Regions from separate parts of the Rhizobium sp. AP16 genome, predicted to be linked through region 3. Evidence: riboswitches for the same ligand, from Rfam matches in the RefSeq annotation. Region 3 holds a riboswitch; each other region holds the start of a gene.
The links. Region 3 has a riboswitch for thiamine pyrophosphate ahead of thiM (hydroxyethylthiazole kinase). Riboswitches for the same ligand answer to the same signal wherever they lie in the genome.

Region 1 (10,538 bases), on a different contig from region 3:
GACGAAGCCGATGATCGAGGTGATCGAGGTATTCTTGACCACCTGCACAGCAAAGCCCACGGTCGGCGGCAGGGAAATCCGCACCGCCTGCGGCAGGATCACGTAGCGATATTGCTGCAACCGGGTCATGGCGAGCGATTCCGACGCCTCCCATTGCTGCTTGGGCACGGCCTGGATACAACCCCGCCAGATCTCCGCCAGATAGCCGGAGGCATAGATCGTCATCGACGCACCCGCGGCAATCAGCGGCGGCAGTTCGAAGCCGGCAAGGCTCAGCCCGTAATAGGACAGGAACAGGATCATCAGGACCGGAATGCCCTGGATCACCTGGATGTAAGTGCCTGCAGCGATACGCACGGCCTTGATCGACGAGGTGCGGGCGAGCGCGACGGCAAAGCCCAGGAGCCCGCCGCCGATCAGCGCAATGATCGTCAGAACGACGGTCCATTGCAGCGATTGCAGTAGGAAGGTGAATTCATTGATACCGAATGTTCTGAGTGTCATGCCTGTGCCTCCGGCAGGGCCGTGATCGTGCGGCGTGCGACGCGGCGGCCGAAGAGCCACATTCCGACGAGCGCGAGACCGGCGCGCAACACAAGCGCCAGCGCCAGATACATCAGTGTGACGACGATATAGACTTCGAAGGACCGGTAGGTCTGCGATTCCACGAAGGCGGCCGAGGCGGCCAGTTCATGGGTCGAGATCGCCGAGCAGATGCTCGATGCCAGCATCATCAGCACGAACTGGCTGCACAGCGCCGGATAGACCTTGGCGACGGCCGGCACGATGATGACATGGCGATAGATCTGAAACCGCGTGAAGCCGAGCGCCTCGCCCGCCTCGATCTGAGATTTGTGCACCGCCTCGATGCCCGCCCGGATGATTTCCGTCGAATAGGCGGCGAGATTGATGGTCATGCCGATCAGCGCCGCCGTATCGGCACCAACCCTCAGGCCAATACCCGGCAGACCGAAATAGACGATGAAAAGCTGGACCAGAAAGGGCGTGTTGCGGATAACCTCGACATAGGCGTCGACCAGAAACCGCACCCACTTGCCCCGGACGGAGCGCAGAGAGGCAAGCACGATGCCGAAGGCGGAGCCAAGGATGATGGAGAGAACCGAAAGCCTGATGGTCAGCCACAGACCGCTCAGGAACTCACCCTGATATTGCGCGAGCGCGCTGAATTGAAACGTATAGGACATGGAAAGGACCTCATTGAGGTTTCGCGACCCGCCGGCGAATGTTCCGCCGGCGGGCACAGGCACAAACCCAATCAGAAGGACGGAAGCTGCGCCATCGGCCGGCCGGTCCACTTCATCGAGATCTTGTCGAGATCACCGGAGACCTTCATGAGATAGATCGCGGTATTCAGCCACTGGCGCAGTTCGAAATCATCGATCTTCGTCGCCATGGAGTTGCCCTGCTGGAAGAAAGTGAAGCCGACCTGCAGACCCGCATCCGGGCGCTGCTTGATGATCGCCTCGCCAACCGTGGACGGCACGGCCGCCGCGTCGGTCTGGCCGGCGATCAGCGCCTGTGCGCTGGTGGAATCGTCCTCATAGACAACGATTTCGAGACCGGGAACCGCCGCCTTGCGCAGCGCCGTTTCCTGCGACGAACCACGATTCACCGCAACGCGCTTGCCTTGGAGATCGGACAGCTGGGTGAATTTCTGGTCGGGACCGGAAATGATGTCCATGTTGAAGGCGCTGTAGGGCTGGGTGAACATCACCGTCTTCGCCCGCTCGCCGGTCGGCGCCAGCGTTGCGACGAGGAAGTCCACTTTACCAGTCTGCAATGCCGGAATGCGCGACGGCGGCGTCAGCGGAACCAGCTCTACCGGCAGCGAAAGGTAGCCGGCGATCAGATTGGCGACGTCGACGTCATAGCCGGCCGGATTGCCCTTCTCATCGACCATGCCCATCGGCGGAGCACCGGTCAGGACGCCAATGCGAACCTTGCCGCGCGAGACGATGTCGTTCAGCGTCGTCGCATGCGCCTGTGTCGTCGCGAGCAGCCCCGCGGCCACAATGCCGACTGCCGCCATGATCCCACGCAGGGATTTCGAAATGTTCATGATACTCCTCCATCTGGTGCTTTGTCACACTCCGCCGCTACCCACTCCCCGGAGCCTTCGCGGTGGAAACCACTACCCCATTCGCGGTACCTATGTTTGCGGTAACATAGGAAAAATGGATGGGAAAATTGCTCTGCCAAAGCCAGCAGCCTTGGGCCTATTAATCCGCTCCCACGGAATTCAAAACGATAATGCTTGCATTCCTCCACCGCTCCCGATCCAGTTCGCACCTTTTCGGTTGGTAGTTGCAATAGAGCATGTTACCGGTATCATTGCAAGTCAGATCAGACACAGCAATTCAGACAGAGCTTTAAGGGAGGAAAATTCATGTTCACTCGCTCCGCGATTTTCGAGGGCGCAATCCATGCCGGCCGCGAAGAGGAATTCTTTCGCATCGTCGAGGAAAAGCTGTTACCCGTGTGGAAGCGCATGCCGAATGCCCAGGCCGTGCGTGTGATGCGAACCGGGCGCAGCGACCCCGGAGCCGCGCCGATCATCATGGTCCAGGAAATCGATTATCCGTCGATGGAAGCCGTGGAAGAGGCGCTCGCCTCGCCCGTTCGCCTGGAGGGTCGCGCCATTACCGACGAGATGATGAGCATGTGCGACGGCCGGTTCTACCATCTCGTCTACCAGCGGATTGCGTGAGCCAGAAACAGGGGAAACCGTGGCGCATCCTTCAGACACATCCCGCAAGGCGACCATGAGCGACGTCTCGCGGCTTGCCGGCGTTTCGAAGATGACCGTTTCGCGCGTGCTGGCCGATCCAACGCTGGTCGCCGAGCCGACACGCAATCGCGTGATGACGGCGATCGAGCAGCTCGGCTATGTGCCGGACCGGACCGCCAGCTCACTCTCCTCGCGTCGGACCAACTTCATCACTGCGATCCTACCGACGCTGACCAACGCCAACTTCGCCGACACCGCACAAGGCCTTGCGGGTGCGCTGCGCGCCGCCGACTACCAGCTTCTGATCGGCTACACCATGTACAGCCTGACCGAAGAAGAACGCATCGTTCGCGCCATGCTGGCGCGACGTCCGGATGCCATCGTCATCGCCAGCGCGGTCCACACCAAGGCGACCAACGAGATGCTGCTGCGGGCGGGCATTCCGATCGTCGAAATCTGGGACGTGTCGGAACACCCGGTCGACCATGCGGTCGGCTTTTCCAACTACGAGGTCGGGCGCCTGGCGGCCCGGCATCTCATCTCCCTCGGCCATCGCCGCATCGGCGCCATCGGATCGGCGGTCACCGCGGACGCCACCGATTTTCGCGGCGAAAGTCGCCTGCTCGGATTTGCCTCGGCCCTTCGGGAGGCCGATCTCTCCGACGACTTCATCGTTCGCCAGAATGCCGCGCCCTCGTCCTACGATCACGGAGCGGAGGCGCTGAGCACGCTTCTCAAAAAAGCGCCCGACGTTCAGGCCGTCTTCGCGGTTTCCGACATATCCGCGGTCGGCGCGCTGATGGAATGTCATCGCCGCAAGATCGTCGTGCCGGACGACCTTTCCATTCTCGGCTTCGGCGATTTCGACATCGCCCACCAGTGTGTGCCAGCACTGTCGACCATCCGCGTCGACGCCGCAATGATCGGCCGAAAGACAGGGGAATTGCTACTTGCAATCCTGGAGCCGGACGGCACCACCGGGCAACCGATGGAGACCCGCCTGAATGTCGGCTTCGAACTCGTGACCCGCGAAACGACGAGCACGCCCAAAACATAGCCGTGTCGCTCGGCCGAACCGCCTCGCAGACAAGCCACGGAATTATCACTTCGCTTGCGGGGTTGACATCACCCGAACCGAGAGCATAGCCTTCACGACATTCACCAGGGGGGTCCCGGCAAGGGGCTGAGATACTGCTGGACAATACGGCTTTGCCGATTGTGGCGCAGTGACCCGTTGAACCTGATCCAGTTCATACTGGCGTAGGGACGGTGCAAGCGCTCGAAAGGCTTATGGATTCACGCGTGGAATCCTGAGCCGGCGTCTTTTCATCATTCCGGCTGAGGACTGGGTCTCCAATCGCAACTTGGAGCCTCAAACCATGAATATCGCCGCAAAGAATATCACCCCGACAGTCACCACCGGCCCCTTGCCGGCATCCCGGAAGATCTACATTCCCGGAGACATCCATCCCGACATCCGCGTGCCGATGCGCGAAATCGGCCTTCATCCGACTTCTGGCGAACCGCCGGTCATCGTCTACGATTCCTCCGGCCCCTACACGATCGAAGGCGCCGATATCCGCATCGAGCAGGGCCTTCCGGATCTGCGTCGCAACTGGGTGCTCGCCCGTGGCGACGTCGAGGCCTATCAGGGCCGTCATGTGCGCCCTGAAGACAATGGCTTTGCCAGCGGCGAAAGGCTGACGCCCGAGTTCCCCACGCTGCGCCAGCCGTTGCGCGCCAAGGGTGGCAGGGCCGTCACCCAGCTCGCCTATGCGCGCGCCGGCATCATCACGCCAGAGATGGAATTCATCGCCATCCGCGAAAACCTCGGCCGCAAGGCGCAGGCGGAGGCCATGGTCCGCGACGGCGAAAGCTTCGGCGCCCATATTCCGGATCATGTGACGGCGGAATTCGTCCGCCAGGAAGTGGCCGCGGGACGCGCTATTATCCCCGCAAATATCAACCACCCGGAAGCAGAGCCGATGATCATCGGCCGAAATTTTCTGGTGAAGATCAACGCCAATATCGGCAACTCGGCCGTCACCTCGTCGATGGCCGAAGAGGTCGAGAAAATGGTCTGGGCGGCGCGCTGGGGTGCCGATACCGTCATGGACCTTTCGACCGGCCGCAACATCCACAATATCCGCGAATGGATCATCCGCAATTCTCCGTTGCCGATTGGCACCGTGCCGCTCTATCAGGCGCTGGAGAAGGTCGAGGGCATTGCCGAGAACCTGACCTGGGAGGTCTACCGCGACACGCTGATCGAGCAGGCCGAACAGGGCGTCGACTATTTCACCATCCATGCCGGCGTGCGGCTCCACTACATCCCGCTCACCGTCAACCGCGTCACCGGCATCGTCTCGCGCGGTGGCTCGATCATGGCCAAGTGGTGTCTCCATCATCATCGCGAGAGCTTCCTCTACGAGCATTTCGAAGAGATCTGCGACATCTGCCGCGCCTATGACGTCTCCTTCTCGCTCGGCGACGGCCTGCGTCCCGGCTCGATTGCAGATGCCAATGATGCGGCCCAGTTTGCCGAGTTGGAGACGCTGGGCGAATTGACCAAGATCGCCTGGGCTAAGGATTGCCAGGTAATGATCGAAGGCCCCGGCCATGTGCCGATGCACAAGATCAAGGAGAACATGGACAAGCAACTCGCCGTCTGTGGCGAGGCGCCCTTCTATACACTCGGGCCGCTGACAACCGATATCGCACCCGGCTACGATCACATCACCTCCGGCATTGGTGCTGCCATGATCGGCTGGTTCGGAACGGCGATGCTCTGCTACGTCACGCCGAAGGAGCATCTGGGTCTTCCGGATCGCAACGACGTCAAGACCGGTGTCATCACCTACAAGATCGCCGCCCATGCCGCCGATCTCGCCAAGGGGCATCCGGCCGCACAGCTGCGCGACGACGCCCTGTCGCGCGCCCGCTTCGAATTCCGCTGGGAGGATCAGTTCAACCTCTCGCTGGACCCGGAAACCGCCCGCAGCTTCCACGACGAAACACTGCCGAAGGAGGCACACAAGGTCGCGCATTTCTGCTCCATGTGTGGCCCGAAATTCTGCTCCATGCGGATCTCGCACGACATCCGCGCTGAGGCACAGAAGGAAGGTCTGGAGGCGATGGCGGCAAAATACCGCGAGGGCGGCGATCTCTACATGCCAGTCGATGCCGTCGAGCCCTCGGCCGGCTGAGATGCAGGTCCTTGTCAAAGGGGCCGGCGTCGCCGGCCTCACGGTCGCGCATGAACTCCATGCTCGTGGTACCGAGGTCACGGTTTTCGACCCGCGTCCAGGGTTCGGCCATGCCGCGTCCTGGCTTGCGGGCGGCATGCTGGCGCCCTGGTGCGAGCGTGAAAGCGCCGAGGAGGCCGTGCTCTTACGTGGCATGGACGCTCCCGATCGGTGGGATGCTATCCTCCCGGGACACGTCGTCCGCAACGGAACGCTCGTGGTCGCACCGGCGCGCGATCACGGCGAGCTGAAGCGCTTCGCCGGCCGCACGACGGGTTATGAATGGCTGGAAGAAGAAGCCATAGCCGCGCTGGAACCGGCGCTTGCCGGACGCTTCCGGCAGGGCTTGTTCTTTCCCCGCGAAGCTCATCTCGATCCGCGACGAGTGTTGCGAGCGCTGCAAGAAAAGCTCTGCAGGCAAGGCGTCACCTTCGTCAGCGAGACTGCACGCGGACAGGATTTCGACGACATTGTCGACTGCACAGGCGGCGCGCGTCTCGCCCAAACTCCAGACCTGCGCGGCGTGCGAGGCGAAATGCTCTACCTCCAGACCAGCGAGGTTGTGCTCGCGCGGCCCATTCGCCTGCTGCATCCGCGTATTCCCGTCTATATCGTGCCTCGCGGCAACGGCCTTTTCATGGTCGGCGCAACGATGATCGAAACCGAGTTCGACGGGCCAATCGCGGCGCGCTCGTTGATGGAATTGCTGAATGCCGCCTATGCGCTGCATCCGGCGTTTGCGGATGCCACCGTCGTTGAAACCGGCGCCGGTATCCGCCCGGCCTTCCCCGATAATTTTCCGCGCGTGAGGCGAGAGGGGAATGCGGTCGTCCTCAATGGTCTTTATCGCCACGGCTTCCTGCTGGCGCCGGCCATGGCCGCTGAGGCCGCTAATCTTGTCTTTTCCCGAACCACCATAGGAGCGCCTTTCCCATGAGACTGATCGTCAATGGCGAGCCCCAGACCATCACCGTTAAGACGCTTTCCGAACTGCTGGTCACGCTGGACTATGAGGGCGACTGGCTTGCGACCGCCGTCAACGGCGAACTCGTTCATCGCGAGGATCGCGCCGACCACGCCCTCAACGACAATGACAGGATTGAAATTCTGACCCCGATGCAAGGAGGCTGACCCATGCTTGCTCTCTATGGAACCGAAGTCGCGTCGCGCCTTCTATTGGGCACCGCCCGCTACCCCTCTCCCGCTATTCTCGCTGAGGCCGTCAGACAATCGGCAACAGAGATCGTAACGGTGTCGCTGCGCCGCGAGACCGCCGGCGGGCGCAATGGCGGCGCGTTCTTCGAGATGATCCGCACACTCGGCGTCCGCATCCTTCCCAATACCGCCGGCTGCCATGGGGTTTCCGAAGCCGTACTGACGGCCAAGATGGCACGCGAGGTGTTCCAGACCAACTGGATCAAGCTCGAAGTGATCGGCAATCACGACACGCTACAACCGGATGTCTTCGGGCTCGTGGAAGCCGCACGCATTCTCGCCAGCGAAGGGTTCGAGGTCTTTCCCTATACGACCGACGATCTGGTGGTGGCCGAGAGGCTGCTGGACGCGGGTTGCAAGGTCCTGATGCCCTGGTGCGCGCCGATCGGCAGCGCGGCCGGGCCACTCAATCTGTCTGCTCTTCGGGCCATGCGGGCGCATTTCCCCGATGTGCCACTGATCGTCGATGCCGGTATCGGCCGGCCATCGCATGCAACGACGGTAATGGAGCTCGGCTTCGATGCGGTGCTCTTGAACACCGCCGTTGCCGGCGCCCGCGACCCCGCTGCTATGGCCGGCGCCTTCGCCAAGGCGATCGATGCGGGCCGGCTGGCCTTTACCGCTGGCATGCTGGAGCCGCGTGACATGGCGGTGCCATCGACACCGGTGATCGGAAAGGCGGTCTTCGCATGAGGCTCGACCCCTTCTACCTAATCGTCGACAGCGCCGACTGGATCGCCCGGCTGGTGCCGCTCGGCGTCAAGCTGGTGCAACTGCGCATCAAGGATCGCACGCCGTCGGAGATCCGTGCCGAAATCCAAAGGGCAAAGGCGATCTGCGCGGCGCATCAATGCCAGCTCATCATCAATGATTACTGGCAGCTTGCCATCGAAGAAGGGTGCGACTTCATCCATCTCGGACAGGAGGATCTGGTCGTCGCTGATCTCAGCGCCATTCGCAAAGCGGGCGTGAAGCTCGGGCTTTCGACGCATGACGAGGCCGAACTCGCCACAGCCCTTGCCGCCAGCCCGGACTATATCGCGCTCGGCCCGGTCTATCCGACCATCCTCAAGAAGATGCCGTGGGCGCCACAGGGCCTCGACCGTCTGCGCGAATGGAAGGACCGGATCGGAGGACTGCCGCTCGTCGCCATCGGCGGCCTGAACCTGGATCGCATCGCGGGCGTGTTCGAGAACGGCGCCGACAGCGCTGCCGTCGTGACCGACATCACGCTGAACGCCGATCCCGAAGCCCGAACCCTGGAATGGATCGCCGTGACCCACATCCCTGCGGCCGATCAATGATCAGATACCGGCAAAGCGAGCCATCCCTCAAGAAGCACTTGCGCGCTTGCGCCTAACCTTCCTGACCTGCCAGTTTGAACGAGCGTGCACGCCTCTTTCGCCTGCTCGCCCTTGCAGGTGTTTGCACCTGGCCTTCCTGTGGCAAGGAAATGACCGCCTTGAGACCGGGATCGTTGGGAGTGAGCTGAATATCGCCGCCGTGCTGTCGTGCAATGGCGCGGGCGATCGACAGACCCAGCCCAACGCCGCCCGTGTCCCTGCTTCGGGACGCCTCCAGGCGGAAGAAGGGCGCGAACACTTTCTCCCGCATGCTCTCGGGAATGCCCGGACCATTGTCTTCCACGACGATGTCGATGGTGGCGGCTGAATGGAGGATATAGACCTTCGCGTGGCCGCCATAGCGCGCCGCATTTTCGGTTAGGTTGCGCACCGCGCGGCGCAGCCCATCCGGCCGGCACCGGTAGGTTGTCTTCGGCCCCTCGATGTATTCCACCGGCAAGCCGAGATCGGCAAGATCGTCGCAGATGCTGCCGACCAGCGCCTCGAGCTCAATGGCGCGTGTTTCCTCCGCCGTGGACTCTCCCCGCGCAAAGGAAATGGCGGCCTCGGTCATGCTTTGAAGCTCGTCGATCGTCGACAGCATCTTCTGCTGGATGTCGGCGTCCTTGACGAATTCGGTCCTGAGCCGCAGCGAGGTCAGCGGTGTCCTGAGATCGTGGCCGATCGCCGCCAGCATCCGGGTGCGGTCATCGACAAAGCGATGAAGACGCTCCTGCATTTTATTGAATGCCTCGGCGGTGCGCCTGATGTCGTCGGGACCGTTTTCAGGCAGAGGCGGGAGGTTTTCACCCCTACCCAAAGCTTCCGCCGAAAGCGCGAGACGTCTCAGCGGGCGAGCGATGCGGCTAGCGATGAACACCCCGATCAGCGACAGGATAAGTGCGGTCATCGCCAGCGAAGTGAGTGATTTCACACTCCACCACTGGTCGATGTCGGGCTTGTAGAAAGCCGTGTTCAGCCAAACGCCATCTCCAAGTTTGATCGCCAGCCCATACCCGTTGTGATCGCCGAAGTAGACGAATTTGGCAGGCTGCGGCGAGTTCCACAGAACCGGCGGCGGCGTGGTCCATCTGATGGACGCATCTGCCGCAATCACCTCTTTGGACATCAGGCTGCCTGCCTTGGGGTTCGAGCGAACACCATACTTTCCGGTAAGATCGATGAAATTTTCGATCGGGCGGGTCAGCTCCGTTGCGGCGCGGGCACGCCACGCCTTAGCATCGGTCGGCTCGTCCTTTGAGAGCCAGAAGCGGGAATAGTTGGTCTCACTGGCGAAAAGAGCTTGGTTGCGTAGCGGCTCGGGCACGGATTCCATCAGCCGCGTGACCGAGGCGCACCGGCTGAAGAACTCGCTTTTCATGGCCGCATGCAGCGCCTTGGTTCGCTCATCCCAGGAGATCACGAATGTCAGGGCCTGCGACACCACGAGTGCAAGCAGCGTGAACCCTATGAACTGCGCGGCAAGGCTTCTCCTCCACCAGTAGATCATTCGAACCCCACATCCACCGACAGGCTGTAACCGCCACCCCAATGCGTCTTGATGACCGACGGGTTTTTCGGGTCCGGCTCAATCTTCTTGCGCAGCCGGCTCACCTGATTGTCGATGCTTCTGTCGAAAATATCGGCCGTCTTGCCGACGGTCAGGTCGAGAAGCTGCTCGCGGCTTAGAACGAGGCCCGGACGTTCGAGGAACACTCTCAAAAGCCTGAACTCCGCGGTGCTGAGCGGAATGCCGACGCCATCATCTCCGGAAAGTTCCTGCCGCCCCATGTTGACGCGCCAGTGCCCGACGCGGACGACCTTTGCCTTTTTCAACGTTTCCCGCTGCTGCTGCGGCACGCTGTTTGCCCGGCGCAGGACGGCCCTGATCCGCGCCAGCAGCTCGCGTGGATTGAATGGCTTCACGAGATAATCGTCGGCGCCGAGTTCGAGACCGATGATGCGGTCGGTATCCTCGGTCATCGC
Region 2 (10,538 bases), on a different contig from region 3:
TCGTGGAGTGAACTCTCGGACTAGCCGTTCCCCCCTGACGCTCATGAGGGCCGGCCGATGCATTCTGATAGGAAATTTCCTGGCGATCTAAAGTTGTTTCCGTTGCCAGGTTATTTCGATGACATTGAACTAGACCGGTAACCGACCGTCCGGTTCTGGACATCGGTCTTCTACAGAATTCCATTCATAGCTTTTCATCCGCGCAGCGATGTTCGGAAACGATATTTGCTGCCTTTTCCGTCGACCCGCGGCACAGAGATGATTTTGAGGCCGAATTTAGGGAGATGCATATGAATATGTCTGCAGATCGGCGTATGATAAAGATGGCGATGGCCGCTCCCTATCTCGCCCGTGACGAAGAGCACGATCTTGCCATTCGCTGGAAGGACCACGAGGATCGTGGCGCCCGCAACAAGATCGCCACCGCCCATATGCGCCTGGTGATCTCCATGGCGGGGAAATTCCGCAATTTCGGCCTGCCGATGAGCGACCTTGTACAAGAAGGTTATGTAGGGCTCCTGGAGGCGGCGGCAAGGTTTGAGCCGGAGCGGGAGGTGAGATTTTCCACTTACGCAAGCTGGTGGATCCGCGCTTCGATCCAGGATTACATCCTGCGCAACTGGTCCATTGTGCGCGGCGGGACGAGTTCGGCGCAGAAGGCGCTGTTTTTCAATCTCCGCCGCCTGCGCGCCAAGCTCGCCAGGGGCAATACCGGCGTCACCGTCCAGTCCATCCATGAGGAAATCGCCGTCGCCCTCGGGGTCAGCCTCTCCGACGTGCAGACCATGGATGCCCGCCTTTCCAGCAATGACGCCTCCCTGCAGGCGCCGTCGATATCCGGCGATGCCGAAAGTGCCGAACGCATGGATTTCCTGATCAGCGACGAGCCTTTGCCGGATGAGCAGGTCTCCAACATGATCGACGGCGAACGCCGCCGCGTCTGGCTTGCTTCCGCGCTGAAGCATCTGAACGAACGCGAAATGAAGATTATCCGCGCGCGCCGTCTGGTGGAGGATGGCGCGACGCTGGAGGAGCTGGGCGCCGATCTCGGTATTTCCAAGGAACGTGTCCGTCAGATCGAAAGCCGCGCCATGGAGAAGCTCCGCAGCGCCCTGGTCGATGCCGATCCACGCATGGCAAGCTATGCGTGACATCCTTCTCCCCTCGGGGAGAAGGTGCCGGGGCAATAACGGGACGAGGAGCGTTCGTCTCCAACGCCTTTGGCGCGGATTGAGGGCAGTCTGATGCCCAGCAGCCTGCGCCTGCCGCGCGCCTTCTCCCCGTTGGGGCGAAGCCACTTTTTCCCTATTCAGAGATAATCTTGACCCTGTCGCCGGGCGCGATCGACGCACCGGTCGGCATTGCATTGATCAGCTTGAAGAGATCGAGCTTGCGGTCGGTGCCCATCATTCGAGCGGCGAGCGTGGTGGTGGTGTCTCCCGCCTTGACGGTGACGACGCGCACACGCAGCGGCTTCAGCGACGAAGCTTCCTCCGGCGTCATGTGCCGGAAGCTTGAGCGCAGCACATCGGCCGTCTGCTCGAGCTGGGTAATGCTGCCCTTCGGCACCGCCGTCAGGAAACGGAAGATCTGCGCGCGGTCGCGCACGACGGTGACATCGAAATCCCAACGGTCGGCCGAAGCGCGCGCGGTTGCTGCTTCCATGCCGTTGACCGTGATCGACTTGATCGATGTCGGGTCGAGGCCGGTGACCCAGCCACTGGAAATATAGTTCGTCAGGTTCTGGTTCTGGCTGTCGGCGACGCCGTCGAAGCGGACAGCGATGTCGCCGGGGCCTGTCGCCATGACCGCCTCGACCTTGTTGTCGATGCGGAACTCGGGCGGCACGTCGAAGCGGATGCCGAGCCCGCCATGCAGGAAGGTCTGGCCACGTACATAGCCTTCCTCCGGGCTGTCGCCATAAAGCAAGCCGTCGATGCCGTTCAGATAATAATCGCGCCCGGTGTCGCCGACCTTACCTTCCTCGCCGAATTCGCGGGCATGCGCTTTGGCGAGATCGATGCGCTGCGGCGTGCTCGGATGGCTCGACAGGAAGTCCAGGCTCTGGTCGGCGTCGGAGTTTGCCGTCATGAAGCGGCTGTAGTCTTCCATGGCGTTGAGGAAGCGGGATGCGGCGTAAGGGTCATAGCCGGCCTGGCCGAGCGTGCGGATGCCGATCTCGTCGGCCTGCAGCTCCTGCTGGCGCGAGAAGGCGGCGAGCCGCAGCTTGCCGCGGGCGAGCGCCTGCTTGCCGGCGAGATCGCTCGACAGGACCTCGGCGACGACGCGGCTGGCGATGACCTCGGCCTCTTCACGCTTCTGGCGTTCGATGCCGTGATTGGCGGTGACGTGCGCCATCTCATGCGACAGCACGGCGGCGACTTCCGAGGCGTCGTTGGCAAGCGCCAGCAGGCCGCGGGTGACGTAGAGATAGCCACCCGGCAGCGCGAAGGCGTTGATCGAGGGCGAGTTCAGGATGGTGATGCGGTAGGACTGCTGCGGGTTTTCCGAGACGCTGGTGAGAGCGCCGGCGATGCGGGCGACGAGGCGCTCGGTCTTGGCGTCCTTATATTCGCCGCCGTAGCTTGCCAGAATGCGGGGATGCTCGCGGGCGCCCATTTGCGCGCGCGGATCGTTCTTTTGCACTTCGGAGACGATCTGCGGATTGGCGGAAGGCGACACGTTCGGCTGGTAGGACTGGTCCATCACCGACTGGCAGCTGTTCAGCACCGTCGCGGCGAGAAAGACGAGAGCGAAGCGGCGCGCATGGGCCGCGGTAGTCGCACTGATCCTTCGTCCTGCGTGCTTACTCTGCTTCAGTGCCTGTATCCCACTCATTTCGCTGCCATACCGGCTGGGCGCCAAACTTGCTTGATCATGCCAGACTTGCTTGCTCATGATCGGGCCGATCATAGCCGCGTGTCGTTTAAGATTGCATCCACCGCGATCAGACCTGAGTTCGACCGGATGATCCAAGCTTTTGCTGTAGCCGATTTCGGCAGCCGTTGCATAGCGAGACTCCGCTTAATTGTGACTGCGTTGTATTTTGGCAAGCATTTACCAGGACTTTCAGCCGGATGCCGCGACGAAATTAAGGCAAAATCGCCGCTGAAATGCTGCATTGCGCCTAATGTTGTAAAAATGTGGTCAGCGCCGGGATGCTCTCCTGGGTCAGGAAGCGGTCGATGGGGGCCGAAAGCCGGATCGTGCCGCCGTCGATGAAGACGGCGTGATCGGCAAGGCGTCGGACCTCCGAGGGATCATGCGAGACGATCAACACCGTGTTGCCGGTTTCGCGATGGAGCGCGGCCAGAAGCTCGGCCATGCCGGAGCGCAGGCCGGGATCGAGCGCGGCAAAGGGTTCGTCGAGCAGCAGGATCGGCTTGTCGCGCACCAGCGCCCGGGCAAAGGCGGTGCGTTGCCGTTCGCCGCCGGAGAGCGTGCCCGGCTTGCGTCGCTCGAAACCGGCAAGGCCGACGCGCGCAAGAGCTTCCGATATCCGTTTCCGATCCTCTGTCGAAAGTTTCAGTGACGGGCTGATGCCGAGACCGACATTGGTGAAAAGATCGAGATGGGCGAAGAGGTTGTTGTCCTGGAAGACCAGCGATACCGGCCGCTCGGAGGGATGCAGGCTGGTGGCATCCTGCCCGGTCAGCAGGATGCGGCCGCGATCCGGCGTCTCGAAGCCGGCGAGCAGATTGAGGAAGGTCGACTTGCCTGATCCGGATGGGCCGGTGATGGCGATGATCCTACCCTGCGGCAAATCGCAATCGAAGCGGAAATCATGCGTGCCGAGCCGCAGCTCGACGCCGGTCATCGCGATGCTACGTTCCGCCATGTCTTGCCCGTCAGTCATTCCGCCTGCCTTCATCCTCATGCCTACCTTGGCCAGCAGTGCCGGCGATGGTCAGCAGAAGACATACCAGCCCCAGGATGAAAGCAAGCCCGTCGGCATCGTTGGTGCGATAGCTGCCGAGCTTGCTGTAGACCAGCCAGGGCAGCGTCATCAGACTGTCGGAGCCGAAGAGGGCGACAGCGCCGAGATCGCCGAGCGACAGCGCCATGGCGAAGGAGAGCGCCGTGAAGAAGGGCTTGCGCAGGCCGGGCCAGTCGACTAGCCGCAGCCGTGCCGCGCCCTGAAGCCCGAGACTGGCGGCGAGGCGTTCGGTGCGGCGGCGGTGAACGATATAGGCTGGTTCGATGACGCGGATGACGAAGGGGATTGCCATAAGGGCGTTTATGATGACGATCAGCAGGGCTGCGAAACGGGCGGGATCGCCGAGCGGCCGGAGCGCCAGGAACCATCCTGTCGCCAGCACGATCGGCGGCACCAGAAGAACCAGCGAGGAGGTGCCGCTAAGGGCGATCGCCAACCCGCGCAGGCCGGGCGCTTTCCGGCGCTCGGCTGATACGGTTGCGCGGGCGCGGACAATGGCGAAGGAGGTCAGGACTGCCAGAAGGCCGGCGGCAAGGGCGATGGCAAGGCTCATTGCGGTCGCCTGCAGGAAGATCGTCTGGCTGACGAGCTTCAGAAGATCGGCCTTGAGACCAGTGATGACGACCGAGGCGAGCGGCAGGCCGATGAACAAAGCGGCGAGCAGCAGTAGTGCGCCGTCGATCCATCTCGCGGCAGGCAATGTCCCGTCGATCCGCCGTGTTGCGCGGCCGCTCGTCAGCCCGTGGTCGTCCGGTGCCGGCATCAGTGCCATCGCGCCGAGAATGGCGGCGGTGACGACGATTTGCAGCAGCGACAGCGTGACGGCGCGGCTGGGATCGAAATCGAAGCGCAGCGCCTGATAGATCGCCACCTCGATCGTGGTCGCGGCGGGGCCGCCGCCCAGCGTCAACACCAGCGTGAAGCTGGTGGCGCAGAGCATGAAGATCAGGCCGGCGATACCGGGGATCAAGCCGCGCAGCACCGGCCATTCGATGAAGCGGAAGACGGAGGCGGGGCGCATGCCGAGCCCGCCGGCCATCAGCCAATATTCCGTCGGCACGCGCTCCAGTCCGGCCAACATCAGGCGGGCGGCCAGCGGCAAGTTGAAGAAGACATGCGCGAGCAAGATGCCTGTCAGCCCGTAAATACTGATCGGCTGCGACAGACCGAGGCCCGTCAGCGCCTGATTGAGAATGCCCTGACGTCCCCAGATGCCGAGCAGGCCGAGCGCACCGATCAGCACCGGCAGGCCCATGGGGACGGCCATCAGCCGGATCAGCCAGAGCCGGCCGGGAAACAGCGGCTGCCGCGCCAAGGCACGGGCGACTGGGATCGCAAGGAGGATGGAGAGCAGGGTGGAGAGCGTCGCCTGCAGCAGCGTGAAGCGCAGCACGCGGAGGATATAGGGGTCGGCAAGCGGATTGCCGCCACCGGATCCGATGCCGGTGGCAAGCAGGATGACGATGGCAAGGCCGATGAAGACGGCGATGCCGGCGAGGCTGAATGCCCCGCCGGCAATGGCATGTCGTCTCTCGGGTGCCGTCAGTATCATGTCGGCGTCAGTTGGTGCTGGTGGCGGCCAGCCATTCGTCGATCCAGGCCTTGCGGTTTTTCTCAACTTCGTCCGGGCTCATCAGGAAAGTCTTGGCGGGAACGACCAGCTTGCTGAAGGCATCCGGCAGCGGCTCGGAGGTTGCCGAGACCGGCATCATCCAGTTGTTGGTCGGAATGGTGTCCTGGAAGCCCGGCGAGACCATGAACTTCAGGAAATCGCGGGCAAGCTCCTTGTTCGGCGACGACTTGATCAGGCCGGCGACTTCGATCTGGATGTAGTGACCTTCCGAGAAGGCGGCGGCCTGATAGCGGTCGGTCTTCTCCTCGATCATGTGATAGGCCGGCGACGTTGTATAGGAGAGCACCATCGGCGCTTCGCCCTTGGTGAAGAGGCCATAGGCCTCCGACCAGCCAGGCGTCACCGTCAGGATACGGCCCTTGAGCTTCGTCCAGGCGTCTGCCGCCTTGTCGCCATAGACCGACTTGACCCAGAGCAGCAGGCCGAGGCCCGGTGTCGAGGTGCGTGGATCTTCGATGACGATCTTCTGCGACGGATCGCCCTCGACCAGTTCCTTCAGGCTCTTCGGTGGGTTCTTGATCGTCTGGGTATCGTAGATCACGGCGAAATGGCCGTAGTCATAGGGGACGAAAACGTCGTCCTTGAAATCGCCGGGAACCTTGAGGGCGGAGGTATCGACGCCGCTGGTATCGAACAGGCCGGTATCCTTGGCCTCGTCAACGAGGTTGGTGTCGAGGCCGAGAACGACGTCGGCCTTGGTGCCGGCACCCTCCAGCTTCAGCCGGGAGAGCAGTGCCACACCGTCGGTGACGCTGACGTAATTGACCGTGCAGCCGCAGGTCTTCTCGAAGGCGGCCTTGACCTTGGCGCCCGGACCCCACTCGGCGGTGAAGCTTTCATAGGTGTAGATGGTGAGCGTCTTGTCGGCGGCCCCTGCGGCCTGTGCGGCAAGAAGCGTGGTGCCGGCGGCAAAGGCCAGGCCGGCAAAGAATGTCATCAGCGATCGGTTGGGCATGGCAGCGCCTCCTCTTGGTTTCGTCTTGAACGGGAAAAGGGCGCTATGATTTCGTCACGCGTCTAATCCCTCCGCCGGTGTTAGCCGGATCAGGTTCCGCGGGTTGGCCGGTGAAAGCCTCTCAGCCAGATATCCGAATGGATACAAGGCACCCCGTTAGAGCGTTGGCAGATTTAGCCCCGTGACGAAGGGATGACAAGGGGGATGATTCCCTTGTCGATTGCGAGGATGCGCGACTTACTCGGCGGCGTGGGCAGCGGCTTGGCTGTCGATCTTCTTGGTGGCGCTCGGAAGCTGGACGTTCTTCAGCGTGAGCGCGGTCAGCAGGCCGACGAAGCAGATGGCGGCGGCGGTCATGAACAGCGGGCTGAAGGCACTGGCATAGGCGCTGGCAACCGCTTCGCGTGTCGCGTCCGGCAGGGCGGCCATCATCTTCGGCGTCAGCTCCTTGATGTTGGGAACACCGGGGATGGACACACCGACATTGCCGAGCTTGGCGGCAATGATGGCGCCGTAGATGGAGATGGCGATAGAGGCGCCGCCCATGCGCGACAGCGTTACGGCGCCGGTGGCGGCTCCGACGTCACGGCTGGCGGCGGTGTTCTGGATGCCGATGACCGGTACCTGCTGGGCAAGACCGATGCCGATGCCATGCAGCAGCATCAAGGCGCCGATGAAGGCGATCGGCGTGCCGGCATGGACCTGTGCCAGCGTTGCGAAGGCGATGGTGCTGCAGGCGGCGCTGGCGATGGCAAAGGGCTTGTAGCGGCCCTTCGCCGAAATCAGCCGGCCGGCCGAAAGCGAGCCGCAGACGATACCGCCGGTCAACAGGATGAAGAGCAGACCGGCGACGGACGGCGACAGGCCCGTCGTCGTCTGCAAAAAGAGCGCGAAATAATTGACCATGCCGATCGCGACCGCGCCGCTGGTGATCGAGGTGATCAAGAGTAGGCCAAAGGTCGGGTTACGAAACAGCGTCAGTGGTACGATCGGCTCCGGCGCACGGCGCTCGACGAAGACCCAGGCGAGTGCTGAGAGCGCGCCGAAGGCGATGATGCTGAGGCATTGCGGTGACAGCAGCGACCCGAAGAGTTCCGTGCCGTCGGCGGCAAGGACGATGCTGGTGGTGGTGAGCGCCAGCAGTATCGCTCCGGCATAGTCGATCTTCGGCTTACGGGCCGGCTTGCGGTAGGGCAGCATGAAGGCGAGGCCGGCAAGGACGATGAAGCCGATCGGTACGTTGACGAGGAAGATCGAGCGCCAGCCGAAGAGGTCACTCATCGTGCCGCCGAGAACCGGGCCGATGGCGCCGGACGCCATCAGGACCAGGCTGGAATAGCTCTGGTAGCGGGCGCGCTCACGAGGCTCGAAAAGATCGGCGTTGACGGCGAAGATCGACACCAGGATGCCGCCGCCACCAAGACCCTGCAGCACGCGGGCGGCGATCAGCGTATCCATCGACACCGCGAGGCCGCAGACGGCCGAGCCGACGGTGAAGATCGCGATCGCGGTCATCATTACATATTTGCGGCCGAAGAGGTCGCCGAGCTTGCCATAGACCGGCATGACGGCGGACAGGGACAGCAGATAGGCAGAGCCGATCCAGCCGAAACGCTCCAGATGTCCGAATTCGCCGACGATCGTCGGCAGTGCCGTCGAGACGATCTGGTTGTCGAGCGTTGCCATGAACATGGCGGTCATCAGGAAGAGAAAGAGGATAAGCCGGCGGCGGTGATCCGCAACGAGCGGCGCGGGCGTAGTCTGCATGTCCATGGAACGAGAAATCCGAGCTTGCCTGGAGTGCCGCGCGTTCGACCGAACGGGCATGGGTCGCTCCAGTTCCTGAATCCGCAGCATCTTGCTTTCGGGTGGGCTATTCGAGGGCAACATGTTGCAAGGCAATATATGTGCTATTGGCATATAATTGTCAACGGCAGATGAATGCCGTTTGCATATTTTAATGTCTGCCCATCTTTGATATGCTGGCGGGATGACATCAGCAACGACCACACGAGAAATTGAAGCAACGCCGCTGCCTGAGGACGAGAATCTGCTGCGCATCGGCCAGGTGATGACGCGCATGCGCCTGATGACGGGTCGCCGTATGATCGGGCGGCTGGCGATCCAGAATGTTGCGCCGGGGCTGGAGCTTTCGCATCTCGACGTCATCGATGCCGTCAGGCGGGCGGAAGGGTCCGGTGAGGTCACCGTCGGGACGATCGCCGAGATCCTGCGCATCGACCCTTCGCGGGCAAGCCGCATCGTCGCCGAGATGGTGACGCGCGGCGTGCTGCGCCGCAAGGCATCGCAGGCGGATGCACGGCGCATCGTCGTTGTGCTGACGACGCTCGGCCAAAGGCTGCTTGCCGAAATCCAGGCGCAGAAGTTCGCTCTCATCGAAAGCATCCTTGCGGATTGGTCGGCCGAGGATATCGCGGTCTTTTCGCACCTGTTCGACCGCTTCATCGGTGGCTACGAACATGCTTTTCAGACACGTCTCAAGGAAACCGCCGACTGAATGCCGGCTTGGCGCTGAAGAGCGCTCTTCCTAGGGACATGTCTTTGCGCTATGGGCTTGGCACATGAGCCAATCCACGACCTTTACCATCCTCCTCGGCGGCGAGTTGCGCCTGACGGACCGGCTGCGCGCTGAGACGGCCGGCAGCCGTTTCATCGCGGCGGATGGCGGCATGCGCCATGCCGTGGCGCTCAATGCGACGCCCGAGCTCTGGGTCGGCGATTTCGACTCGACACCGCCGGACCTGCGCGGCGCCTTTCCCGATGTGCCAAAGCAGCCCTATCCGGCGGCGAAGGCGGCGACGGACGGCGAGATCGCCATCACGGAGGCAATCGATCGCGGCGCCAAGCGGCTGATTCTTGCCGGCGCGATGGGCGGAGAACGGTCAGATCATGCGATCCAGCATCTGCTCTACGGCATCCAGCTTGCCGAAAAGGGCTTCGACGTGCTGTTGACCTCGGGCGACGAGGAGGCGGTGCCGCTGCTGCCGGGCGACATGGAGCTGGCGCTGCCCCCCGGCTCGCTGTTTTCCGTTCTCGGCTTCAGCGATCTGACGGGGCTGTTCATTCATAACGTCCGCTATCCCCTGCGCGATTTCAATCTGCCCTTCGGGGCGTCGCGCACCATTTCCAATGTTGCGGAAGGCGCTGTGCGCTTTTCGCTCGGCAGCGGCAGGGCGATCGTCCTTGCCCGCCCTTATGATCTTACCGGAGTCTGATCTTGGCCCCTCCTATTTTGAAACTCGACGATATCTTCCTGAGCTTCGGCGGCGCGCCACTTCTGGCCGGAGCCGGGTTGCAGGTGGAGCCGGGTGACAAGATCTGCCTGGTCGGCCGCAACGGCTCGGGCAAGTCGACGCTCCTGAAGATCGCCGCCGGCATGGTCGAGGCGCAGTCCGGCGAAGTGTTCCGTCATCCGTCGTCGACCGTGCGCTATCTCGAGCAGGCACCGGATTTCGGCGATTACAAGACGGTAGCCGCCTATGCCGAGGCCGGGCTCGGGCCGGGCGACGATCCCTATCGCGTCACCTATCTGCTCTCCCACCTTGGCCTCACGGGCGAGGAGGATCCGAAGACGCTCTCCGGCGGCGAAGCGCGCCGCGCGGCGCTTGCCCGCGTCATGGCGCCGGAACCGGATATTCTTCTGCTCGACGAGCCGACCAACCATCTGGACCTGCCGACCATCGAATGGCTTGAAGGCGAGCTGCAGAAGACCCGCAGCGCCCTGGTGCTGATCTCGCACGACCGTCGGTTCCTCGAAAAAGTCTCCACCGCAACCGTCTGGCTCGATCGCGGCACCTCGCGGCGGCTGGACAGGGGCTTTGCCCATTTCGAAGCCTGGCGCGACCAGGTGCTGGAAGCCGAAGAGCTGGAGCAGCACAAGCTCGGCAAGGCGATCGAGCGCGAGGAGCATTGGCTGCGCTACGGCGTGACGGCGCGGCGCAAGCGCAACATGCGCCGCCTCGGCGAATTGCATGACATGCGATCACGCCATC
Region 3 (10,538 bases):
AGGCTCGGCGCCAGCAAGCTGGTCTTGGAGACGTCCGTCACGATCAGAAGGCATCTGAGACCGGCGGCGCGGGCGAGTTCGATCAGCCCCCTCAGCTCGCTCTCGATTTCTTCGTCGCTGCGCAAGGTACCATCGGCGTTCCGCACCGCGATTGCGGTATTGCGCGTCATCTGTCCGGGGCTGAGCTCCTCGCCCTTGGCAACGGGGCGATCGCTGCTGACGCGGCTCATGAAGTGCCGGCCGGCAGCGGCGGCCATGACCCCGCTCCCGGTCTCGTTGCCCATCAGCGTTATGGTCATCAATGTCCGGTCATCCTCGCGCGCCAGCAGCGCGGCGACGAAAAGATGGAGATCGGTGCCCGATGTCGCCACGACAGCATCCACTTGCTCCGAGCTGCCATCAAGGCCGAGCAGGTGCAGCAGTTCCGTCCGGACCTTCGCGATCTCCTGCGCGTAGATGTCAGCGGCGGGATGCGTTTCCATCTCCCGCAGAAGTTTCGAATGATAGGCACCGACTGCCGCGAAGGCGGGCGTAGAAATGGTCGATGCGGTGGAGGAGCCGAAGGCAAGGTCGAGCGGCCGAGGCGATGGACCGTGGCCATACATGTTGAGGCCCGTCACCGGTTCGCAATCCAGCCTTTCGTCTCCGCCGGAAACTAGGCAAGCAAGGAGCGTGTCACAATCGTTATCCAACTGGCTGCTCGAAGTGAGGCCAGAGACACGGTCGTCAAAGCTCTTTTGCATGCGCGGCATTCCTGTTGCTGTCCTTTATCGACGCACTTCGAATGCGCGCATCGATGTCTATGAGACATTAGGCCAAACAAGATGGAGCGAGGCTGACGTGCCGATCGGATAGGTCCAGGCAATCGCAGATATGAAAAACCCGCCGCCATGGTGGCGACGGGCTCAACGACGATTTGGCAGGTTGCTTAGCCGGCGGCCGTAAGCTTGTCCTGGGTCTTGGTGTCGAAATCGCTGGCGTCATGGCGCTCATGCAATTGGTCGGCGGGATCGCCGTGCAGGCGATTGACCTTGCGCCCACGCTTCGCGGCCGGCCGTGCGAAGATCTGCTCAGCCCAGCGTTGGACGTTCTTATAATCCTGCACCTGAAGGAACTCAGCCGCACCATACTGCCAACCCTTCGCAAGAGCACCATACCAGGGCCAAACGGCGATATCGGCAATCGTATAGTCCTTACCTCCAAGATATTCGCTTTCGGCGAGACGGCGATCGAGCACGTCAAGCTCGCGCTTCACCTCCATGGCGAAGCGGTTGATCGCATATTCGATCTTTGTCGGCGCATAGGCATAGAAATGGCCGAAACCGCCGCCGAGATATGGGGCGCTTCCCATCTGCCAGAACAGCCAGGACAGGCATTCGGCGCGAGCCGGTTGCTCGGTCGGCAGGAAGGCGCCGAACTTCTCAGCGAGATAGGTCAGGATCGAGCCGGATTCGAAGACCCGGATCGGGGTCGGGCCGCTGCGATCCAGCAGCGCCGGGATCTTGGAGTTCGGATTGACATCGACGAAACCGCTTCCGAACTGATCACCTTCGCCGATCTTGATCAGCCAGGCGTCGTATTCAGCGCCGCTATGGCCGAGAGCCAGCAGCTCCTCGAGCATGATCGTGACCTTCACGCCGTTCGGCGTTCCCAGCGAATAGAGCTGGAGGGGATGGCGGCCGACCGGCAATTCCTTCTCATGCGTCGGTCCGGCGATCGGACGGTTGATGTTGGCGAATTGGCCTCCGTTCGCCTTGTTCCAGACCCAGATCTTCGGCGGCGTGTATTCGGCAGAATCGGTCATGCTCAAACTCCTGATTTTCGGCGGATACAATTGCGATGTATCGACCGATCTAGCGCGTTCTCCATTACGCACATAGGGGGCACGATCAATTTTTACGAGAGGGCAGGATCACATTGGCGTCAGGAATTGCGCGTGAGGACCTGACTGGCTTCGCAGCCGGGCCGCTAGAGGAATTCGCCTCAGCCCAAAACGAAAAAGCCTGCCGCGGGAGGAGGTGCGGCAGGCTTTTCGAAAAGAACCGAACAGCAGCTGGGAGGAGGAGTGCTGCTGTTCCCGCAGGCGACCTTGGGAGGAGGATAAGAGCGCCTGCATCATCGAAGGGACGCGGGAGGAGGTGCATCGCTTCGATAAATATGACTATACACTAGACCTGCTTACTTCATAGGCATTTATTTGCAGGGCAGCTATGCGTTATGCGAAAAGCAGGAGGCTTCTGGGCGACAGATCCCTCAACCGAAAGGCCGAGTTTCTCCTGGCATGCACGCAAAACAAAAGCGCCCGCTCGGGAAGAAGCAGGCGCCAGCAGAATTTTGACTGTAGATCAGCGTTTTATGCTGTTAGCGAACAACGGCCGCACGGGCGACGTTGCGGATTTCGCTGCGGCCGATGCCGAGGTCATGCAGTTCGCGGGTGGACATACGGCCCAGTTCGGCGACCGTCTGACGATACTTGAGCCAGTTATTAAAAGAGCGTGCTACGTTCATGATGATCCCCTTTCCTAGGGTATTCGAAGCTGAGCTGCCGTGTTTGGCGCTCCATCCGCTTCGATGAGAGAGATATAGTGCGAAACCCTCGTTGATTGTATAGACAAGACTTCAGTGCACCCATGCGAATGACGCATGGGTCATACTGCATACGACAGACGGTCCGTCCGCTCCGCCTCCCCTCGACTGCGGATCGATCTGCGATTTGCTGATGACAGGACAATCTTTCTCTGCGAAAAAGATACCGATTGAGAGACAGGGGCGTCCGTCGATGACGGGCTGAGAAGCACCCTTTGAACCTGAACCAGATCATGCTGGCGGAGGGAGTCGCTCGGGGTCTCGGCATGTTGCGTCGCCTGCCCTTTGCGTCTCGCCCCGCCCGAAAGGCGCGATATGCAAAACCCGACCACCACTCCAGGCAGCCTGTTGACCGCAATGCGGGCAAACCCGCCGCTGGTACAATGCATCACCAACTTCGTCGCAATGAACATCGCGGCCAATGTGATGCTCGCCGCCGGCGCATCGCCCGCCATGGTGCATGCCGAGGAGGAGGCCGGCGAGTTCGCCGCGATCTCCGGCGCGTTGACGATCAATATCGGCACGCTTTCCACAGGCTGGCTGGCCGGCATGACATCAGCGGCACAGGCGGCAAACAAGGCGGCCAAGCCCTGGGTTCTGGACCCCGTGGCACATTACGCCACATCCTTCAGGCGCCGATCGGTCGCGCAGTTGCTGGAACTGCAGCCGACGATAATCCGCGGCAATGCCTCGGAAATCATTGCGCTTGCCGGAGGCACCAGTCGTGGCCAGGGCGTCGATAGCCGCGATCCGGTCGAACTGGCAGAGGAAGCCGCCGTCCAGCTTGCCCAAAAGCATCGCACGATCGTTGCGGTCACCGGCGCCACGGATTTCGTCACCGACGGAAACAAAGCCAGCCGCATAGAGGGTGGCTCGCCGCTCATGCCGCAGGTGACCGCGCTCGGTTGCTCTCTCACCTGCCTCGTCGGCGCCTTCGCTGCGACAAGACCGGATCATCCGCTCGATGCGACGGTCGCGGCGCTGGCCGCTTTCGCCGTGGCAGGCGAACGGGCAGGCCGTCAAGTCGACGGACCCGGTTCGTTTTCATGGCGCTTCCTCGATGCGCTGGCCGCGCTCGATGAAAAGGCGATCGACAGCGAAGCAAGGGTCATCTCGCTATGAAGCACTTCGATCTCTCCCTTTACTTAGTCCTCGATCCTGTGCTCTGCGCCGGTATCGGCATGGTGGAAACCACACGCGCTGCTGTCGCTGGCGGCGCCACCATCGTGCAGCTGCGCGACAAGCATGCCTCGACCGCAAGCATGATCGAAACCGGTCTGGCGCTGAAGCAGGCGCTGGCGGACACGAGCGCACGCCTTATCGTCAACGACGATGTCGAAGCAGCAATCGCGATCGGGGCCGACGGATTGCATATCGGCCAGGATGACATGGATGCCCTCACTGCTCGCCGACTGATCGGTCCCGACATGATCCTCGGCCTCTCGGTGGAGACCGAAACACTTGCTGCCGCCATTGACCCTGCCGTCGTTGACTACGCCGGGATCGGTCCAGTTTTCGCGACACCGACGAAGCCTGACCACAAACGGCCGATCGGCTTCGCCGGCCTTGCCCGTATGATCGATCTCTGCCCCGTTCCATCCGTTGCGATTGGCGGTTTGAAAGCCGAACATGCAGCCGAGGCCCTCTTGGCCGGTGCCGATGGTATCGCCGTCGTTTCGGCTATATGCGGCACGCCGGACCCACGGACTGCAGCAGCCGAGATCGCCAAAGCCATCAGAGAAGCGAGATCATGATCCGAAACGTACTCTCCATCGCCGGCTCCGACCCATCCGGCGGCGCCGGCATCCAGGCTGACCTGAAAGCGTTTTCAGCGCGCGGCGTCTATGGAATGGCGGCGCTGACTGCGCTGACGGCACAGAACACGCAAGGTGTTTCCGGCGTCCACCCCGTCCCGCCGCAATTCGTTGCCGATCAGATCGAGGCGATCTTTGCCGATGTCCGTGTCGACGCCATCAAGATCGGCATGATCGCAAATGCAGCCATTGCCGAGGCCGTCGCCGACGCGCTCGCCCCACATCGAGACATTCCGATCGTCCTCGATCCGGTGATGATCGCCAAGGGCGGTGCCGCGCTGCTCGCAGCTGACGCCGTTGATGTCCTGACTAGACGGCTTCTACCGCTCGCCACGCTACTGACGCCCAACCTACCGGAGGCAGCAGCCCTTCTGCACGAACCAGTCGCCGAAAATCGCGAGACGATGGCGCGGCAGGCACAAGCATTGGCGAAACTCGGACCATTGGCTGTCCTGATCAAGGGCGGTCACCTTGATAGTGATGAGAGCCCCGACGTGCTCGCCAGCCCAGAGGGCCTTATCTGGTTCGAAGCCAGCCGCGTGCCGACCAAGAACACGCATGGGACCGGCTGCACCCTGTCCAGTGCCCTCGCCGCCGAAATCGCCAAGGGGGCGACGCTGACGGAAGCCGTCGCCACCGCCAAGCATTATCTCGCCGGCGCGGTTGCCGCAGCCGGAACGCTTTCCGTCGGTAGCGGCCATGGGCCGGTTCAGCATTTTCACGCGCTATGGCCAGCTACAGAAGGACAACCGAAATGAGCCTGCCTCTTAACCAGCAAATCGTCATCGTCTCCGGCGCGGGCCGCGGATTCGGCGCGGCGATCGCGGCCGCCTTTGCCCGCGAAGGCGCGAAGGTCGCCATCAATTATCGCGCCAGCCGTGAGCCTGCCGAGGCGCTGGCCGCCCGGCTCGGGGACCATGCCCAAGCGTTCCAGGCCGATATCCGCAGCCAGGACGAAACAGAAAGGCTCGTTGAGGAGGTCACGGCGCATTTCGGAGCACCCACGACGATCGTGCATAATGCGCTTGCCGATTTCAGCTTCAACGGCGATGCCCGCCCGAAATTGGATGAGCTGAGCTGGAAGGCAATCGCCGTGCAACTCGACACTGCCCTGCTAGGTGCGCTCAATCTCATTCAGGCGGCACAGCCCTCGATGGCAAAAGCCGGCTTCGGTCGGATCGTGACCATCGGCACGAACCTCTTTCAGAATCCGGTCGTGCCCTACCATGATTACACGGCCGCCAAGGCCGCTCTGCTCTCGCTAACGCGAACGGCGGCCGCGGAACTCGGGCCGCAGGGGATAACGGTCAACATGGTGTCCGGTGGCCTGCTCCGCACCACGGATGCCAGCAGCGCCACGCCGGAAGCCGTGTTCGATCTCATTGCCGCAAACACGCCGCTTCGTCGCGTGACGACACCGGAAGAAGCGGCGGACGCCGTCCTCTTCTTCGCAAGCCCCTGGGCGCGGGCGGTGACCGGTCAGAACCTCATTGTAGATGGCGGGCTGGTCTTCGGATAGCGTCAAACGAAAATGCCGGCTGCAAGCCGGCATTTTCATGAAGGTTTCGCTGTAACCGTCATCTGCAAGTCATTGCCATTTTTACGAAAATGACAATGACACCACATCAGGCCTTCTTCAGAAACTCGGTTCTGAGAACAAGATCCTTGATTTTTTCAGCCCGGCATTCGATCTCGTCTTCGTTACCGGTCAACCGGATGCCCTTGATCAGCGTACCGCGCTTCAGGGTTACGGATGTCCCCTTGACCTTCAGATCCTTGATCAGGGTTACGTTGTCGCCGTCGGCGAGCACTGTTCCGTTGCTATCTCTTACATCCATCGTCTTGCTCCCGTCGCTATGTCTTGACTGCTGGGCCACATAGCAGGCGGCGAACCGGTCGAATAGCGCAAAAAGACCGCTTAGCTCCAGCCCAAGGCGAACACGCCAAAGAGGATGACGACGCCCAGCACGACGCGATAGATCACGAAGGGCCAGGTGGAGAACCGCTCCAGGAAGCGCATCAGGCCCCAGATCGCCACAAAGGACGAGATACAGCCGACGATCAGCCCGACGATCAGCACCGACCATGCCTCCATCGGAATATGCGCCTTATAAAGCGTCAACAGCTCTTTCAGTCCGGCCAAGGCGATCGCCGGCAGTCCGAGCAGAAAGGAGAACCGGGCGGCCTCGTCGCGCTTCAAGCCGAGAAACAACGCTCCGGTCAGCGTCGAGCCGGACCGCGATACGCCGGGGATAAGGGCGCCGACCTGTGTGATGCCGACAAACAGCGCATCGAGCAAGGTCATTTGCTCCATGTCTTTCCTGTGCCGGCTGTAAAGTTCGGCCGCCGCCAAAAGGAGACCCATGACGAGGCAGGCGATGCCGATGACCCAGAGGCTGCGAAGGGAGGTACCGCAGGCATTCAGGGACGACGATAACAGCAAGCCGGCGATGCCGATCGGGATCGTCGCGATGACAATGGCAATCGCGAGCCGTATCGCGGGCGACCGCCAATCCCTCTGTCGGATCGCATCGACCGATCCGAAAGCGACATAGCGAACGTCACTCCAGAAATAGGAGATAATCGCGGCGAGTGCTGCAAGCTGCATCGCCGCCGAGAATGCCGAACCCGGATCCTGCCAACCGAGCAGAGCCGGCACAAGCCGCATGTGGGCAGTGGAGGAAACCGGCAGTAGCTCGGTCAGACCTTGCACCACGCCAAGCAGTGCGATTTTGGCATAACCCAGGGCAACGAACCCCGTATCCACACCCTGCGTACAAACATCAGCCACGTATCAACATCCTCGGTTATTCGTTCGAACCGTGCGGCTTGAACGGCGCAATATATATCCGTTCGTGATGAGGCCCCGCTCCGGTGATCTTTTGAATTCTATTCGTCTTCGTCAGGCAAAGCCTGCATGTAACGAATCACGCCATAGAAGGCGCCGAAGACAAGGAGCGCACCGACAACGTGGTAGACGTCGTGCCTAGCTGTGTGGTGATGCCGCACCAAAAGGTTCAGCACATTGTACGATACTATGGCAATTGCCGTCATGATCGGCGCCACGACGAGCGCCATGTTCCGATGAATGAATTTAACCATCACGCACCTCTTTCTCCGATCTCTGGGCAGCCGCCAAATTGCAGACGAATTTGGACAGGCTGGGGCAGCCGGACTCACGAGGTATGATATGAAAATGAACCGGCGCTGAAAAACGAGCGTCGGACAGGGCGCAACGCGAAGGGAAGAAGCATCCGCTATTTGCTGTAGAGCGCCCGCGACCTTTCCAGGTGCTTCATCACGGCCGCTTCGGCGCCATCGGCATCATGGACGGAAAGCTGTTCCAGTATCTCTTCATGTTCGGCGAGCGTGAACTTTTCCTTGCCCGTCCAGATGAGCAGATCCGTATGATAGGTCTTGAGCCAGGCCAGCATTGCCTCGCTGACGGCAGCGAAGATCGGGTTTCCGGAAATCTGCGCGATGCGCGTGTGAAACTGCATGTCGGCCGAAATAAACTCCTCGGCACGCCCTAGGGACTGGCGCTGCCGTTCGATGATATCTCCGAGATCGGCGATGTCTTTTTCGGTCGCGCGCTGCGCGGCCTCACGGGCCATGCCGCGTTCGAAGAATATACGCGCACTTTTCAGGTGCTCGAGAGAGTCCGAAGACTGTGACAGCATGATCTTCGCGGTCAGATCCACCTGCCGGAAAATCGATTTCGCGGTGAGCTGAAGCACCTTCGCCCGTTCACCATGCGAGATGTTCACCAATCCCATATTGGCGAGAGACTGCATCGCCTCGCGGATCGCTGGGCGACCGACGCCGAAGCGTTCCATCAGCACCCGCTCGGATGGCATTTCATCGCCGGGCTTGAGTTCTCCCGATGTAATCAACCGCTCTAGCCGGTCGAATACCTCGTCAGACAGCTTACGACGGACGATCTGTTCGATTGGTTGGCTCATGACATCTCGCTGGCTCAAAGCTTTCCTCCCTTATGCAATGTCAAATGGAGTCGAGAAAGCCCGTTCAGAACGGCAGACCGCTCCTAAACAAAAAAATCGTTGCACAAGTTGGAATACTCATTATACCAGATCACAAGTTGACGCCACGACAAAATCGTTGGCGAGAGGAGCAGCCGGCACTTCATGAGCATAACTATCACCTATCGTATCGAAACGCCTGGCAGCATCGAGGTCATGGCCGACAAGATCGCCAGCGACCAGTCGACGGGCACTTTCGTGCCGGTTCCCGGCGAGACGGAAGAGCTGAAGTCGCGGGTGGCAGCAAGGGTCCTGGGCATCCGCCAGCTTGAGGACGCGAAACGGCCGACCTGGCCGGAGATCACCGAGGGCCATGGCCCGCTTCGCCGCGCCGACGTCGACATCGCCTTTCCGCTCGATGCGATCGGCACCGATCTCTCGGCGCTGATGACGATCGCGATCGGCGGTGTCTTTTCGATCAAGGGCATGACCGGCATCCGTATCGTCGACATGAAGCTGCCCGACGCTTTTCGCGGCGCGCATCCCGGCCCGCAATTCGGCGTTGCCGGCAGCAAGCGACTGACCGGGGTCGACGGACGCCCGATCATCGGCACGATCGTCAAGCCCGCGCTCGGTCTTCGCCCCGTAGAGACGGCCGAACTGGTCGGCGAACTCATCAGCTCCGGCGTCGATTTCATCAAGGACGACGAAAAGCTCATGAGCCCCGCCTACTCGCCGCTCAAGGAGCGTGTCGCGGCGATCATGCCGAAAATCCTCGATCACGAGCAGAAGACCGGCAAGAAGGTCATGTATGCCTTCGGCATTTCGCATGCCGACCCGGATGAGATGATGCGCAACCATGATCTCGTGCTGGAGGCCGGCGGCAATTGCGCCGTCGTCAATATCAATTCCATCGGCTTCGGTGGCATGAGCTTCCTTCGCAAGCGCTCGGGCCTTGTCCTGCATGCCCATCGCAACGGCTGGGACGTGCTGACGCGCGACCCTGGCGCCGGCATGGACTTCAAGGTCTACCAGCAATTCTGGCGGCTGCTCGGCGTCGATCAGTTCCAGATCAACGGCATCCGCGTCAAATACTGGGAACCGGACGAAAGCTTCGTCGAATCCTTCAAGGCCGTCAGCACTCCGTTGTTCGGTCCATCCGATTGCCCCCTTCCCGTCGCCGGCTCCGGCCAGTGGGGCGGTCAGGCGCCGGAAACCTATCAACGGACCGGCAGGACCACGGATCTGCTCTATCTTTGCGGCGGCGGTATCGTCAGCCATCCCTCCGGGCCGGCCGCCGGTGTTCGCGCGGTCCAGCAGGCCTGGGAGGCGGCAGTCGCCGATATCCCGCTTGCGGACTATGCCAAGGACCATCCGGAGCTTGCCGCTTCAATCGCAAAATTCAGCGACGGTAAGGGCGCATAGTGGCGATGGACGATCTTCTTCTCAGCTATTACGGCGACGATTTCACCGGCTCCACCGACGTGATGGAAGCCTTGGCATCGAATGGCGTTCCGACCGTGCTCTTCCTGGGCATTCCCAGCGCGGAGATGCTGGATCGCTTCAAGGAATGCCGGGCGATCGGCATTGCCGGAACAAGCCGCAGCGAGACCCCGGAATGGATGCAGCAGTATCTCGTGCCGACATTCGAGTGGCTGAAGGGCCTCGGGGCAGCGATATGCCATTACAAGGTCTGCTCTACCTTCGATTCCAGCCCGCGGATCGGCAATATCGGCAAGGCGATCGAGATCGGCAAAGAGCTGTTTGCCCAGTCCTTCGTGCCGGTCGTGGTAGGGGCGCCGCAGCTCAAGCGTTACACTGCCTTCGGCCATCTCTTTGCCGCCTATCAGGGCCAGGTGTTCCGCATCGACCGCCATCCGGTGATGAGCCGCCATCCGGTCACGCCGATGGATGAAGCTGATCTGGCGCTACACCTCGGCAAACAGACATCCCTGCCCGTCAGCCTTGCCGATCTGGTGACGCTATCGGCTGATGGTGCTGACCAGCAGCTTGACGCACTCGCCGGGGCCAAAGGCATCCTGCTCATGGATGTCGACAGTCCGGAAACACAGGCGGCGGTGGGCAAGCAGCTTTGGCGCCTGAAGACCAATAACGGCTTCTTCATCGCCGGCTCCTCCGGCGTGGAATATGCGCTGCT

Region 1: it holds a riboswitch for thiamine pyrophosphate, as region 3 does, so the genes downstream of both, thiC (phosphomethylpyrimidine synthase ThiC) here and thiM (hydroxyethylthiazole kinase) in region 3, are expected to answer to the same signal.
Region 2: it holds a riboswitch for thiamine pyrophosphate, as region 3 does, so the genes downstream of both, thiB (thiamine ABC transporter substrate binding subunit) here and thiM (hydroxyethylthiazole kinase) in region 3, are expected to answer to the same signal.

What each region holds. Positions count from the first base shown of each region.
Region 1 is NZ_AJVM01000001.1:386,147-396,684, reverse strand. Features, by position in the region: gene PMI03_RS01825 (amino acid ABC transporter permease) at 1-504, opposite strand, end outside; gene PMI03_RS01820 (amino acid ABC transporter permease) at 501-1,205, opposite strand; gene PMI03_RS01815 (transporter substrate-binding domain-containing protein) at 1,277-2,080, opposite strand; gene PMI03_RS01810 (hypothetical protein) at 2,408-2,728, shown strand; gene PMI03_RS01805 (LacI family DNA-binding transcriptional regulator) at 2,784-3,806, shown strand; TPP riboswitch at 3,903-4,034, shown strand; gene thiC (phosphomethylpyrimidine synthase ThiC) at 4,129-5,955, shown strand; gene thiO (glycine oxidase ThiO) at 5,957-6,931, shown strand; gene thiS (sulfur carrier protein ThiS) at 6,928-7,125, shown strand; gene PMI03_RS01785 (thiazole synthase) at 7,129-7,902, shown strand; gene PMI03_RS01780 (thiamine phosphate synthase) at 7,899-8,513, shown strand; gene PMI03_RS01775 (ATP-binding protein) at 8,566-10,062, opposite strand; gene PMI03_RS01770 (response regulator) at 10,059-10,538, opposite strand, start outside.
Region 2 is NZ_AJVM01000016.1:78,488-89,025, reverse strand. Features, by position in the region: gene PMI03_RS09355 (RNA polymerase factor sigma-32) at 291-1,151, shown strand; gene PMI03_RS09350 (M48 family metalloprotease) at 1,306-2,706, opposite strand; gene PMI03_RS09345 (ATP-binding cassette domain-containing protein) at 3,128-3,856, opposite strand; gene thiP (thiamine/thiamine pyrophosphate ABC transporter permease ThiP) at 3,849-5,489, opposite strand; gene thiB (thiamine ABC transporter substrate binding subunit) at 5,497-6,525, opposite strand; TPP riboswitch at 6,575-6,691, opposite strand; gene PMI03_RS09330 (MDR family MFS transporter) at 6,763-8,298, opposite strand; gene PMI03_RS09325 (MarR family winged helix-turn-helix transcriptional regulator) at 8,516-9,043, shown strand; gene PMI03_RS09320 (thiamine diphosphokinase) at 9,108-9,761, shown strand; gene PMI03_RS09315 (ABC-F family ATP-binding cassette domain-containing protein) at 9,764-10,538, shown strand, end outside.
Region 3 is NZ_AJVM01000067.1:20,417-30,954, reverse strand. Features, by position in the region: gene PMI03_RS21295 (hypothetical protein) at 1-743, opposite strand, end outside; gene yghU (glutathione-dependent disulfide-bond oxidoreductase) at 929-1,804, opposite strand; gene PMI03_RS31160 (DUF1127 domain-containing protein) at 2,362-2,508, opposite strand; TPP riboswitch at 2,756-2,851, shown strand; gene thiM (hydroxyethylthiazole kinase) at 2,902-3,708, shown strand; gene thiE (thiamine phosphate synthase) at 3,705-4,340, shown strand; gene thiD (bifunctional hydroxymethylpyrimidine kinase/phosphomethylpyrimidine kinase) at 4,337-5,158, shown strand; gene PMI03_RS21270 (3-oxoacyl-ACP reductase) at 5,155-5,919, shown strand; gene PMI03_RS21265 (alkylphosphonate utilization protein) at 6,026-6,238, opposite strand; gene PMI03_RS21260 (undecaprenyl-diphosphate phosphatase) at 6,319-7,191, opposite strand; gene PMI03_RS21255 (hypothetical protein) at 7,290-7,502, opposite strand; gene PMI03_RS21250 (transcriptional regulator NanR) at 7,658-8,362, opposite strand; gene oiaX (3-oxo-isoapionate-4-phosphate decarboxylase OiaX) at 8,546-9,805, shown strand; gene PMI03_RS21240 (four-carbon acid sugar kinase family protein) at 9,811-10,538, shown strand, end outside.